DNA from 3 places in the Arthrobacter sp. HLT1-20 genome. Region 3 is predicted to be linked to each of the others. Evidence: riboswitches for the same ligand, from Rfam matches in the RefSeq annotation. Region 3 holds a riboswitch; each other region holds the start of a gene.
The links. A riboswitch is a leader RNA that binds a small molecule or an ion and turns the genes downstream of it on or off. The one in region 3 is predicted to bind thiamine pyrophosphate.
Positions count from the first base shown of each region.

Region 1: another riboswitch for thiamine pyrophosphate. It lies ahead of thiC (phosphomethylpyrimidine synthase ThiC); the one in region 3 lies ahead of ACX80Q_RS02375 (ECF transporter S component).
Region 2: another riboswitch for thiamine pyrophosphate. It lies ahead of thiD (bifunctional hydroxymethylpyrimidine kinase/phosphomethylpyrimidine kinase); the one in region 3 lies ahead of ACX80Q_RS02375 (ECF transporter S component).

Region 1 is NZ_JBTNDR010000003.1:106,236-110,617, forward strand. Features, by position in the region: gene ACX80Q_RS03030 (recombinase family protein) at 1-10, shown strand, start outside; gene ACX80Q_RS03035 (hypothetical protein) at 306-1,010, opposite strand; TPP riboswitch at 1,136-1,243, shown strand; gene thiC (phosphomethylpyrimidine synthase ThiC) at 1,238-3,040, shown strand; gene ACX80Q_RS03045 (hypothetical protein) at 3,273-3,470, shown strand; gene ACX80Q_RS03050 (hypothetical protein) at 3,690-3,842, shown strand; gene ACX80Q_RS03055 (hypothetical protein) at 3,849-4,187, shown strand; gene bioD (dethiobiotin synthase) at 4,214-4,382, opposite strand, start outside.
Region 2 is NZ_JBTNDR010000006.1:9,558-13,939, forward strand. Features, by position in the region: gene ACX80Q_RS05075 (Rne/Rng family ribonuclease) at 1-1,667, shown strand, start outside; TPP riboswitch at 1,777-1,875, shown strand; gene thiD (bifunctional hydroxymethylpyrimidine kinase/phosphomethylpyrimidine kinase) at 1,858-3,462, shown strand; gene rplU (50S ribosomal protein L21) at 3,860-4,168, shown strand; gene rpmA (50S ribosomal protein L27) at 4,231-4,382, shown strand, end outside.
Region 3 is NZ_JBTNDR010000002.1:238,806-243,187, forward strand. Features, by position in the region: gene ACX80Q_RS02370 (ABC transporter ATP-binding protein) at 1-1,023, opposite strand, end outside; gene ACX80Q_RS02375 (ECF transporter S component) at 1,026-1,667, opposite strand; TPP riboswitch at 1,712-1,829, opposite strand; gene ACX80Q_RS02380 (beta-N-acetylglucosaminidase domain-containing protein) at 2,031-4,382, opposite strand, start outside.

The DNA of each region.
Region 1 (4,382 bases), on a different contig from region 3:
CGGCACCTAGAACGGCAGAGGCAAGATGTTGAACGCCGAGCAGACAGGCGCACCAATTCAACGAGCCGCTGCCGGAGAGGCAAAATTCGCCCTTGCCCGAGAATTCGTGGTCAGCCGCCAAGCCATCTACCAATATTTGCGCCCTAACCCCTAGATTGCCCCGGCGACACCTTCAGGAGTACCGGGCCGTGCACGCGTGTTCGCTCGCACCCGAGAAGTTCATTGCGCGTGACTGACACGCCTATGACCGCTATGAGGAAGCGTAAGACCGGTCCAGACGACAATGGCCCTCCCGATGGTGCACATCATCTGTGCAGCGGGTCGTTGCCCTGGGAGTTTGGAAACGCGTCCCTGGGCACAATTTCACTGTCGATCCGCCAATAAGTTGTGAACCGCGGCGCCCTAGGGCGTTGCCGGGTACCGGAGAATTCATTGTCCCTGGCGGCGATGAACTCGAGTTTCGGCCATGCTGCGATCGTTTCGGCGGACTCGCCACGAAAGCGCTCCCGAAGCCTGTCCGCGACGGGCCTTGTTGCATCCTCGATGATCGTCTGGACGGCGTCAATGAGGAGTTCAAAGTCATTGGCCACGGAACCAGGCATCGGCTGCTGGAGCGTCCATCCCTGGACGTCGCGGACGGTACCGTGTTCGTTGAGAAGTGCAACCGCGACGGGCATGGTGAGGTCGGATTGGGAATGGGCGACCGTGGTGTTGCGGTACTTTCGGATGGTGTCATGAAGTGACTGCAACTCAGCTGGGATACCGGTGAACTGGGGCATCTGATCCAGCCGTTTACGCACATTCGAGAGGACGAAGGGGCGGACGTATGCAGTGACCGCCTGCATTGTGAGGGGGAACCAGAGGGGTTCCCCCTCACCGGCTTCCAGCGCAAGACGAAGAGTGTGAGACGCCTCCGAGAGGTCACTGGCGTGACTGGTGAGGTCTACCAACAGCCTGATATCGGGCGAGTCAGGGGGAAACGCCAGCGGCGGCTGATCAGCGGCGCTCATAGTGACGGAAGTGCCGGTTTGGCTGCCAAAGTCATGCCCTCATGCTAGCGCTTTCCAGGTTGTGTTGTGTGGAACCGGTTGAGCTCACGTGGCAAATGGTGGGCCGCGGTGCGTGGTAGCGTTTCTTCCGACCACACGGGAGCCCTTGCAGGGGCTGAGATCAGGCTGAAGCAGCCTGCGACCGTTGAACCTGTCCGGGTAATGCCGGCGAAGGAAGTGAGCAATCTGTGAACCCCAAAGCAACAACAATCACCCCTGCCATCAAGGGTTTGGAGCAGGCTGAAACGCATTCCCTGAAATCGCATTCACTGGCTTTTGACGTGGACACGGAATCGGGAATTCGCGTACCAGTGACCGAAATCGCGTTGGAGCCATCGCCCAACGGCCAGGCTAACGCACCGTTTCGGGTGTACCGCACCGCAGGGCCGGGCAGCGATCCGGTGATGGGACTGCAGCCGTTTAGACGTGAGTGGATCAGTGCCCGCAACGACACGGAAATCTACCGTGGACGCACACGGAACCTGCTCGATGACGGCAAGTCCGCCGTGCGCAGGGGCGCCGCATCCGCCGAATGGAAGGGTTTGGTACCTGAGCCGCGCCGTGCCCTGGCCGGCCGGTCCGCCACACAAATGCACTATGCCCGTCGCGGCATCACCACCTCCGAGATGCAATTTGTCGCGATCCGGGAGAACTGCGACGTGGAACTGGTGCGCAGCGAGGTGGCGGCCGGCCGGGCCATCATCCCCAACAACATCAACCACCCGGAATCAGAGCCCATGATCATTGGCCGGGCGTTCCTGGTGAAGATCAACGCCAACATTGGCAACTCGGCCATCACCAGCTCCATCGCCGAGGAGGTGGACAAACTGCAGTGGGCAACCCAGTGGGGTGCGGACACCGTCATGGACCTGTCCACTGGCGATGACATCCACACCACCAGGGAATGGCTCATCCGTAACGCACCTGTCCCGATTGGCACAGTGCCGATTTACCAGGCGCTGGAAAAGGTCAATGGCGAAGCCAATGCGTTGACGTGGGAGATCTTCCGGGACACGGTGATTGAACAGTGTGAGCAGGGCGTTGACTACATGACCATTCACGCAGGAGTCCTGTTGCGTTACGTCCCGCTGAGCGCCAACAGGGTGACCGGAATTGTCTCCCGCGGTGGTGCCATCATGGCTGGCTGGTGCCTTGCCCACCACCAGGAGAATTTCCTGTACACGCACTTTGACGAGCTGTGCCAGATCTTTGCACAATACGACGTGGCATTCTCATTGGGCGACGGCCTGCGTCCGGGCTCCATCGCCGACGCCAATGACGCCGCCCAATTTGCTGAGCTGGACACCTTGGCCGAATTGACGCAGCGGGCGTGGGAGTTTGACGTTCAGGTGATGGTGGAAGGCCCCGGACACATCCCGTTCCACCTGGTCCGGGAAAACGTTGAGCGCCAGCAGGAGCTGTGCAAGGGTGCGCCCTTCTACACACTGGGGCCGCTGGTGACAGACATCGCCCCCGGATACGACCACATCACCTCGGCCATCGGGGCAACTGAGATTGCCCGCTACGGTACGGCCATGCTGTGTTACGTGACGCCCAAGGAGCACCTGGGCCTGCCCAACAAGGACGATGTGAAGACCGGCGTGATCACCTACAAGATCGCTGCGCACGCGGCTGACCTCGCCAAGGGCCATCCCGGCGCCCGGGAACGCGATGACGCCCTGTCCAAGGCTCGTTTCGAGTTCCGTTGGCGCGACCAGTTCGCCCTGTCCCTTGATCCGGTCACTGCAGAGTCCTTCCACGACGAGACGCTGCCGGCCGAACCGGCCAAGACTGCACATTTTTGTTCCATGTGCGGACCTAAGTTCTGTTCCATGCGCATCAGTCAGGACATTAGGGACGAGTACGGCTCCGCCGAGTCCCAGGCAGCGATAGCCGATATGTACGCCGGCATGCGTGAGAAGAGCCAACAGTTTCTAGCCACGGGCGGCAAGGTGTACCTGCCGGAGCTTTCGCTGCCTTCAGCGCCGTAGAGCCACGACGATGGCCGGGACCGGTGACATATCGGTCCCGGCCATCGTCGGTGTTGGATATACCTACACGGATTATGATCGGTCATATCCACATCGAAAGTGAGTGCTTCGAAGAATGTCCAAGGTATTGACTGAAACTGATCCGCCAGCGAATGCCCCGCTTTCGCGAAGGTTTTATCGATACCCGCTGTTTTGGGCCCTCGGGTGTGTAGCACTGGCGTTGCCTTGGTAGTTGGCCGGCAACGGTATGGACCTGTTGCCGTTCCTGCTGACTTTGCTGGGAGGGTGGTTGTGTGGTTTTGCGTTCGTCAATTTCACCCTCGGCGTGAAACGCGCCTGGCTGGGTGTGCTTCTCCACGTTGTAGGTGCCGCCGTTTCGGGGGTGCTGCTGCACTGGATGGTGTTTGGCGGCAGCAGCATTTTGAAGTAACTTCCTGAACGGCCCCGCAGCTTACTTTTTCTGGTGCAAATGGGGGCCATCCCGGCCGTGGCGTGGATGTGGCTTGGCCTTCTGAGCCGAATCACGTTTAGTGCATGCAAACCGTCGAAGAAGGCGAAACCTGTCAGGGTTGCTCCGTCGTGGGCGGATACAAGCCCGGGAACGCGGGTATATTTTTCGGCGATCCCCCTGCCGATGCGAACTTTGACCATGATCATCGTAGGAGTGGTCCTTCTCGGTGGCGCAGTGGCATTGATGCTGCTGATCTCCTTTGACACGTTCCTCCTTCGCCTTGGCAGCGCCAGGTTCATCATCATTGTGTTCGGCCTATTGATCGGGCTTCCGGGCTACTATCTGTTCTAGGGAATCGTGGGCCGCAAGACCGTTCCCTGCGCCGTCAGTTTTGGCAATGATCGGATCACAGTCACGACGGGCCCGGAGACGGTGGCCATCCCGTACCGCGATCTGGATCGATTGCTCTGGAGATGCGACAGCGACTACGCCCGCGTGGAAGTCCACGGTGGCGGGCACAGAATTTCCCTTCTTGTTGCAGTGGCCCGATCTCCGAAAACGGTCCTGCCCCAGCTGCCGCCACTCTCGCAACGAACCATCCGGGGGCTGGCGGAGGCTGGTTTGGAACTGGAACGCACCCGCCGTCCCGGCCTCACCGTGCTTGTGGCCGGGACGGCCAAGGCCAGAGTCCCCTAACGACTAGGCTGGCCCTTGTGCCACGATCATTCCCACGTGGGTAGTGTCAGCCAGTTGTGAGCCAACTGCCGGAACGTTGAGGGGTCCAGTCGCGACGCCCCGGCCGGCAGGCATCCCAGAAACTGGGCACCCGGAGTGCCTTGCAGGCTTTCGCGGTTGCTGATGTCAATGCTCGACGGCGCTGCCGGCCAGGAG
Region 2 (4,382 bases), on a different contig from region 3:
GCCTGACGAGCCAGATTTCCCTGCCCGGGCGCTACCTGGTGTTTGTGCCGGGTGGTTCCATGACAGGCATCTCCCGCAAGCTGCCCGACGTCGAACGCAACCGCCTCAAGCGCGTCCTGAAGGACCACCTGCCCGAAAATGCTGGCGTCATTGTGCGCACGGCTGCCGAAGGTGCCTCCGAGGAGGAGCTCACCAATGACATCAACAGGCTCCGCGCCCAGTGGGAAGGCATCAACGACCGCGCATCCTCCCACAAGACGCTGGCCCCTGAGATGCTCTACGGCGAGCCCGATTTGACCATCAAGGTGGTCCGCGACGTCTTCAACGAGGACTTCTCCAAGCTGGTTGTTTCCGGCGAGGACGCCTGGGACACCATTGAGGCCTATGTGACCTATGTTGCCCCGGATCTGCTGGACCGCCTGGAAAAGTGGAGCAAGAGCGAGGACATCTTTGCCGCGCACAGGATCGACGAGCAAATCTCCAAGGCACTGGAACGCAAGGTCTTCCTGCCGTCGGGCGGTTCGCTGGTCATTGACCGCACCGAAGCCATGACTGTGGTTGACGTCAACACGGGCAAGTTCACCGGCTCCGGCGGCAACCTGGAAGAAACGGTCACCAAGAATAACCTGGAAGCTGCCGAAGAAGTGGTGCGCCAGCTGCGCCTGCGCGACATCGGCGGCATCATTGTCATTGACTTTATCGACATGGTGCTCGAATCCAACCGGGACTTGGTGCTACGCCGCCTGGTTGAGTGCCTGGGCCGTGACAGGACCAAGCATCAGGTTGCTGAAGTGACCAGCCTGGGCCTGGTGCAGATGACGCGCAAGCGCATGGGCACGGGCCTGCTGGAGGTCTTCGGCGAGCAGTGCGGCACCTGCCTGGGCCGCGGCATGGTCACGCATGAGATCCCGGTTGAGCACCGCCGCGTGCACACAGTTGCTGTGGAGTCCCCGCAGGCCCATGCGGCCAAGGTGGCGGCGGACCAGCGCGACGGCGACCGCACGGCCAACAGGTCCACGCGCAGCGAACGCAAGCGCAACCGCAACCGTTCCAAGCCCGAGTCGGAGCAGGCTGAGCACGCCCCGGTGGAGGCCCACCACGAGGAACCCACCGACGCCCAGAAGGCCCAAAAGGCCCATGAGGCCCGCGCTGCCTTGGCGAACATTGCCGCAGCCGCTGCAGCGTCGCACCATGAGCACGATGCTCCCGCAGCTCCCGTTGCTGAGCAGCGGGTGCAGCAAGACAATGATGCGTCCGACGCCGCAACACTCACCCTGGGCGGGGAAGCCATTGAGCTGCCCCGCGGCCACCGCAGCGAAAGCTCCGGATTCGCCGAGACCAGCAATGCCGACCAGGCTGCGGCCTTGGCCGGGCTGACTCAGGCGCTGGACCAGCTGGCCAGCCCGGGACAGGAGCAGTCGGCGCCGGACACCGCCGAGGCAGGCGGCAACAACCGCTCACGCTCACGCCGTGGACGCCGCAACCGCAGCGCCCGCAGCGCGCAGGGTGGGGCGGACATGGCAGTGGAAACCGGTGAGTCGCAGGCGCCCGCACAGGGTTCGGTGCAGCACAGCAGTGCTGCCGTGGACCTTCCGGTTGCTGCCAAGCCGGCCAGGAATTCCGAGCCGATCATCTTAGGTGTTGGAGTTCCCGCCTCGGAGCTGTAACCCTCATCAACTGACCCGCAGAAAACGCCGAAAAATCGCTCCTTGAGCCTGTTTTTCGCCGTTTATTGCGGGTCAGTTTCGTTTAAGCGGCAAGGCGGGGTTTAGGGTGGGGAGCGACACGGGGTGCCTGGACAAGAGGTCCGGCTGAGAAAAGACCCGTTGAACCTGCCCGGCTAGCACCGGCGAAGGGATGTCCATGGAAACCTTGCTTTCTGCCCCGCCATTTTTGGCTTCACCCACCCCGGACGCCAGGCCCGGCTCCCGGCAACCACTGGGCGTCAGGCACCCGCGCGTGCTCAGCATTGCCGGCTCAGACCCCTCAGGGGGTGCCGGCATCCAGGCGGACATCAAGGCCATCAGCGCCCACGGCGGCTACGCCATGGCGGCACTGACAGCCTTGACGGCCCAGAACACGCGCGGTGTGGGCAGCGTCCATGTGCCGCCGGTTGCTTTCCTGGTAGAACAGCTGGACGCCATTTCTGCCGACATTGTGATTGATGCCGTGAAGATCGGGATGCTCGGCACTGCCGAGGTCATGGCGGCCGTGGGCGCCTGGCTGGCCAGGACGCGGCCAGCCGTGGTGGTTCTGGATCCGGTCATGGTGGCCACCAGTGGCGATGCTCTCATGGCCCCGGCGGCCCGCCAGGCCCTGTTGGACTTGCTGGAAAGTACCCACCTGGTCACGCCCAACATTGTTGAATTGGCGGTTTTGTTGGGGCAGCCGGAGGCCAAGAACTTCAACGAAGCCCTGGCACAGGGCCGCCAACTGGCGGCTGCCTACAGTGTGGCCGTTCTAGTCAAGGGCGGGCACCTGCCGGGGGAGGAGTGCCTGGACGCACTCGTGCAAGGTGACGGCACCGTTGAAGTGTTCACGGCACCGCGAGTGGATACCACCAACACTCACGGCACAGGCTGTTCGCTTTCTGCCGCCGTGGCCACCCTACAGGCGCGGACGGGGGACTGGGCAGCCAGTGTGCGCCACGCCAAAGCCTGGCTAAGTGGCGCCCTGGAAACCGCCAACGAGTTGGCGGTGGGTGCCGGGGCGGGCCCCATTAACCACTTCCATGCCTTGTGGGACAGTGCGGCGCCGAGCCTGGATGCGTTCAGTCGGCAGCTCTGGCACGAATGCCAGGAGCAGCGAGAAGCCATTTTTGGCCTCGACTTCATCAAGGAGCTCGCCGCCGGCACCTTGCACCATGACCACTTTGCCTACTACCTTGCCCAGGACGCGCTGTACCTGAGCACCTATTCGCGTGTCCTTGCCCGGGCCAGCGCCCTGGCGCCCACCGAGGCGGAACAAAAGTTCTGGGCTGGCGGAGCGCAGAACTGCCTGGACGTTGAACTGGCCTTGCACCGCGACTGGCTCAGCCAGTACCCCACGGAGCTGCGTCAGGGCCCCGTCACCAAGCACTATGTTGACCATCTTCAAGGGGTGGCCTTCTCGGGCAGCTACGGCGAAGTGGTGGCAGCCGTGCTGCCCTGCTACTGGCTGTACGCAGAAGTTGGCCGGGTACTGCACCAGGACTACGTGTCCTTCCCGGGCAAGCACCCCTACGGGAGCTGGTTGGAGACCTATGCCGACGAAGCCTTTGCCGAGGCCACGGAAACTGCCTTAGCCATCATGGACGCAGCTGCGCGGCGCGGCTCGGCGCAGGAACGCGAAGGCATGCGGGCCGCTTTTGCCCACTCGGCCCAGTATGAGGTGGACTTTTTTGCCGCCCCACACAGCATCCTAGGTAGCACCGTGGACAGTTCAGCCCGCAAATCCGCGCCAATGGGGGCCTTGGGTGATTAACACCACCAGCTCTGGGGCACAATCGCGGCGAGTCTTGGGGCAAAATGGCAAAATCTCGCCACATCCACGCTAAAGTTGGTGAGTACGGTTTCCCGCTCCTCTATGGCAGGCGAACAAATTTAGCTTTGTTCTTTCGTCCACCAGAAATGCGGGTAATCAGTGTCATTTGCGCCCGGAGACAGAGTTAGCGTATTCTTGATCTTCGGTGCTTACGCCAACACCTAGGGCAACCACTCCATGGCAGAACTCCATTGAGGTCCACGGCGTTGAGGCACGTAGTATGCACCCCGTGCCCGTTCTATTCTGAACAGCGGGCGCATACGGTTGGTAGATGTCAATCATGATTCCTACCGGCACAAAAACTTTGTAATAAACGTCGAGAGAAGTGAGTTCCCCAGTGGTGTACGCGATTGTCCGCGCAGGCGGCCGTCAAGAAAAGGTTTCCGTCGGAGACCACGTGACCATGAACCGCGTCCCCGGTGGAGTTGGCAGCACGCTTGAGCTGCCCGCTTTGCTCTTGGTTGATGGTGACAAGCTCACCACAGCCGCGAAGGACCTGGCTAATGTGAAGGTTACGGCTGAGAAGTTGGAGGATCTTCGTGGACCGAAGATCGTCATCCAGAAGTTCAAGAACAAGACCGGCTACAAGAAGCGCCAGGGTCACCGTCAGGAACTGTCCAAGGTCAAGATCACTTCAATCGCTTAATCAAGCGCTTTTGAAGTTCGATCCACTTTAGAATCTTTTAGTAAAAAGGCAGGCATTTTCAAATGGCACATAAAAAGGGTGCGAGTTCCTCTCGCAACGGTCGTGACTCCAACGCTCAGTACCTGGGCGTAAAGCGCTTCGGCGGTCAGGTTGTCAAGGCAGGCGAAATCATCGTTCGCCAGCGCGGCACACATTTCCACCCCGGTGAGGGTGT
Region 3 (4,382 bases):
GCCCACGGGAGCCAGTAGGCCCGCCAGAGTCAGCGCCAGCGTTGACTTTCCCGCCCCATTGGGGCCCGTCACGCTCAGTGCCTGCCCTGCACTGACACGCACGGACGGAACCACGGCTGCTGGAATCGCCGGGTGCCGGCGCCGTCCCTTGGTGCGGGAGACGGCCAGGCTGTCCGCCTGAAGCAACAGCGTGCGCCCGGCGTCGTGCATGGATGACGCCAGCCTGGGCCGGACCGCCGGGACGTAGCCCGGCACCCAGATCCCGGCAGCCGTCAGCAGGTCCCGGCTTTGCGCCAACACCGCGGCGGGCGGGCCGTCAAACAACACCCCGCCAGGCTCACCCAGGGCGGCAGGGGCCAGGACCACAATCCTGTCCACAACCTCCAGCCACACGGAAACCCTGTGCTCCACCACCACTAGGGTGGCGCCGGATTCGTCCAGGCTCCGGCGCACTGCGTCGCGCACCTCCACCACGCCGGCCGGGTCCAGGTTGGCTGTGGGCTCATCCAGCAGCAACAGGCCCGGTTGCATGGCAAGCATGCCGGCCAGGCCCAACCGCTGTTTCTGCCCGCCGGACAAGGACGAACTGGCGTGGTCCAGCGGCAGCTTCAGCCCCACAGACTCCAGAGACGCCGACACGCGGCGCCAGATCTCATCCCGCGGGACAGCCATGTTTTCGGCACCAAAGGCAACGTCGTCACCAATCCGGGAGAGCACCACTTGGGCGTCCGGGTCCTGCTGCATGAGCCCTGCCCGGCCGCGTGATTCAGTAGCCGGGCGGCCGTCAATGAGAAGCTCACCAACCTCGTTGGCGCCCTCCTCATCCCCCAGCACCCCGGCCAGGGCGTGCAGAAGCGTTGACTTGCCAGCACCCGAGGGACCCAGCAAGAGGACCCGCTCTCCCGGAGAAATCTCCAGGTCCAGGTCATGCACAGCCTTGTTGCTCCGGCCCGCATGCTGCCAGCCCCAACCTTTGGCACTGATCCGCGCCGGGGTTGCCCCCCGGTTCGCCGCGGCAGCCATGCCTAGACCGCTCGTTCGCTTGCGGCGCCACGGGAGGGCAGGTTGGCCAAGGCTCCCGTGCGTGCCAGTCCGCGCACGGCCAGCCAGGAGACCAATCCGGCAATGATGGCGCCGGAAATCATCGCCAGGACCACATAGACGAGCTTCCATTCCATGGCCCAGGCCACATTCCAGACTAGGGAGTCGTTGATGCCCATGGCCAGGCCTGCCAACGCTCCGGCCAGCAGTGCCACAATCAGGCTGAACTTGCGGTAGCGGAACAGCGCGAAGCCCAGCTCGGCGCCGAGGCCCTGAACCAGCCCGGAGAGCAGCACGGTGAAGCCAAAGTGGGTGCCCAACAGGCCCTCCACACTTGCGGCAATGAGTTCACAGTAGAGCGCCGCGCCGGGTTTGCGGATGACCAGGCCACCCAGGACGCCGGCGATCAACCAGCCACCGCCGTAGAGTGCACCAATGGGCGGAAAGGCGACGGTGAAGGCGCTGATCAGGCCGTAGCCGGCGGACCAGAGCCAGAAGATGACGCCGATGGCGACACCCAGAACGGACACCACAACAATGTCCACCACGCGCCACGTGGATTTGCGTGCTGCCGGGTTGTTGGGGTTGCTTGGTGCGGCGTTTTCGCTCGCGATTGACTTGCTCATGTTTCCTCCTTCGCAGGAGGGGCGGCCGGCGGACTTTCCGCGCAGCCGAAGAGAACTCGACTCCCTTCGCCGGTACTAGCCGGAGCAGGTTCGAGGGTCTGCGGCGAACCGCACTCTCAGCGCCGGTACCCAAGGCGGGTAGACGCTCCCCTGTCGTGTTTGAATTGCGGCTTCAGTTTACCCCCGCCCCATGCCCAGCACTAATGTCCCCGTGTGACATGCCGTAATGCGCCTGGTTCGCAGGTTCTTGCGCCGAGGTAGCCGGTTGGGTTTCGCTGCGTGGATTAACGACGGCGGGCGGGCACCGGATGGATTTCCGGTACCCGCCCGACGGGCAAGCTGACTGCTACTTGCTGCCCGCTGTTAGTGGTTTGCTGTCCTGCGACGGTTGACCGCGAACACGGCGCCACCTGCCAGCAACAACAACACTGCCAGTCCACCGAACAGGGCGGTGTTGGCGCCGGTGTTGGCCAGGTCGTCCGCAGCCGGGGCGCTGGTTGCAGCGGTTGCCGTGCTGCTTGCCGGGGCGGTTGTTGCGGCCGTGATGGTCAGCGCGGCACTGAGCTGGCGGGCTTGCCCGTCAACTCCCACACCATCAATGACAATGCTGTGCTGACCGGGAGCAACACCTGCCGGCAGGGTCACGCTCAAGGTCACAACACCCTGAGCATCCACCGTGGCGGTACCCAAGACAATCGGGGTGGAATGCAGGGTGAAGCTAGCACTCGTTTCCGGCTTGAAGCCATCGCCAGTGATGGTGAGCTTGCCACCGGCAACGACACTGCCAGCACTCAACACGATCCCACCAGCCGGCACCGACGCGCTCGGCGTCACACTCGGGGTTGCCGACGCACTGGGCGACGTGGACGGCGAGGCGCTCGGCGTCGCCGTGGGCGTGGCCGTCGCTGTCGGTGTGGCCGACGGCGTTGCCGAGGGCGTTGCCGTCGCAGTGGGCGTCGGTACAACATCGCCAACGTAGGGTCCACTGCCAACGGCGCCCGTGGGCCGCAATCCCAACTCGTAAACAACGGGCCCGGCAGCTGCGGCCCGGGCGGCCCCGGACTTGAACAGGACCCGAACGCCGGAGATGTTTACCTGCGTCAGTTGGGCTTCCTGGAAGCTGACCGCCGGGTTCAAGGCACCCACGGTGACCCATTCGTCGTCGGACTTGACCTGCAAATCACCGGCGATGCGCCCCACCACCGCCACGGATTGCATGGCGGCAGGTGCATCCAAAACGTGCGTCAGATGTGACCCGGCAACAGGCTCCGTGGCCGCCTCGAAGGCGGTGCTGATGGTGGCATCGAAGGCACTTGCCGGACCAGTCCCATTCGCGCCAGCCAAATCGGTGGTGAGCTTCTGGGTTGCTTCGAAGGCTTGGAATTCGCGGATCTTCACCCACTGGCTGCCCGCGTTGGCGGCAGCGGCCACCAAGCGGATGTAGCGGGCACTGACGGGGGCGTCAAAGTTCGCCTCGATGCGCGGTTTGCTTTGGAAGGTGCCGGCGGCGGTCCATGTGGCGTTGTCCGTGGAGTACTCAACACGCGCGTTGTAGATCATGTCGCCGGTCTGGGTGTCTGAATCGGCCTGCTGGATCAGCACCTTGCCCACCTGCTTCGTGGCTCCCAAATCAATCGTGACGGAGGAACCAACAGCCGGGGGAACGCTTGACCACCAGAGGGTGCTGGCGTTGCCGTCAACCATTTTGCCCGGGGTGTTCTGTTGGTAGGTGGCCATGGAGGAGGACGCGGTTGCTGGGAAGTTGTTGGCGGCGGCCACGGGAGTCAGCTTCAGCCAGGTGTTGTAGCGCCCCTGGGCAGCGGTGGTGAACTGCTCAAACACGCCGTCACCCACGGAGGGGACGATCTGGTTGGGCGTGATGCCGATGTTGTTCGGCCCCACATCGGGCACTGTGGCGCGCTTTGCCAAGGCCATGTCAGCATTGGCTTCGAGGGCTGAATCGGTCGCGACAACGCCGTTGCCGGACTTGATGGCAAGCAGCATGGAGATTTGCTTGTCCATGGCCGTGGCCCACTGTGCGGCCGCGTCAATCCACGGCTTGGAATCGTCATAGAAGCCCTTCATGGCCATGGTTGCCAGGGTTGCGGGGCCCGCCTTGATGATGGCCAGGCGGTCCTGCAGCGGCTTCATGCCCGCCAGGTTTCCGGCGTCGTATGCGGTCCAGAAGGCGGCCACATCGGCGCTGAGGGCCGGAGCTGTCTTGGAGTCGGGGCGGTAGGGCTTCCAGCTCTGGTTCAAGTCAACGAACGTTTCCAGGGACTTGCGGACAGCAGCGTCGGTACCGGCAAGCTCGGTGATGATGGCGGACTGCGTGGTGGCCGCGTTGTAGGCGGGGCCGTTCCACGAGTAGTCGCCAAAGCCAGCCAGGGCGATCATGGAGGCGTAGCCCTCGATCATCGGGTTGGAGGTGATCCCGTCAATGTGCTTGTACAGGTTGGGATCGCGCCCTTCCACCGGGTTCAGGAACAGGCGCCCGCGCTGGCCGTCGTTGACCGGCAGGTTGTCCCAGATGTAGAAGTGCTCGGCGTTGTAGCTCTCCACTGCCCGGGTCACTGACTGTTCGGTGATGGTGTTGGAGAAAACGCCCTCGCCCGTCCACTGGATCAGGATGGAATCATCTGTGGCCAGGCCAAACTGATCCTTGTAGGGATCCTCGGCGGAGCCGTTGTAGTTGGTGGGAACTGTCTGCAGCGG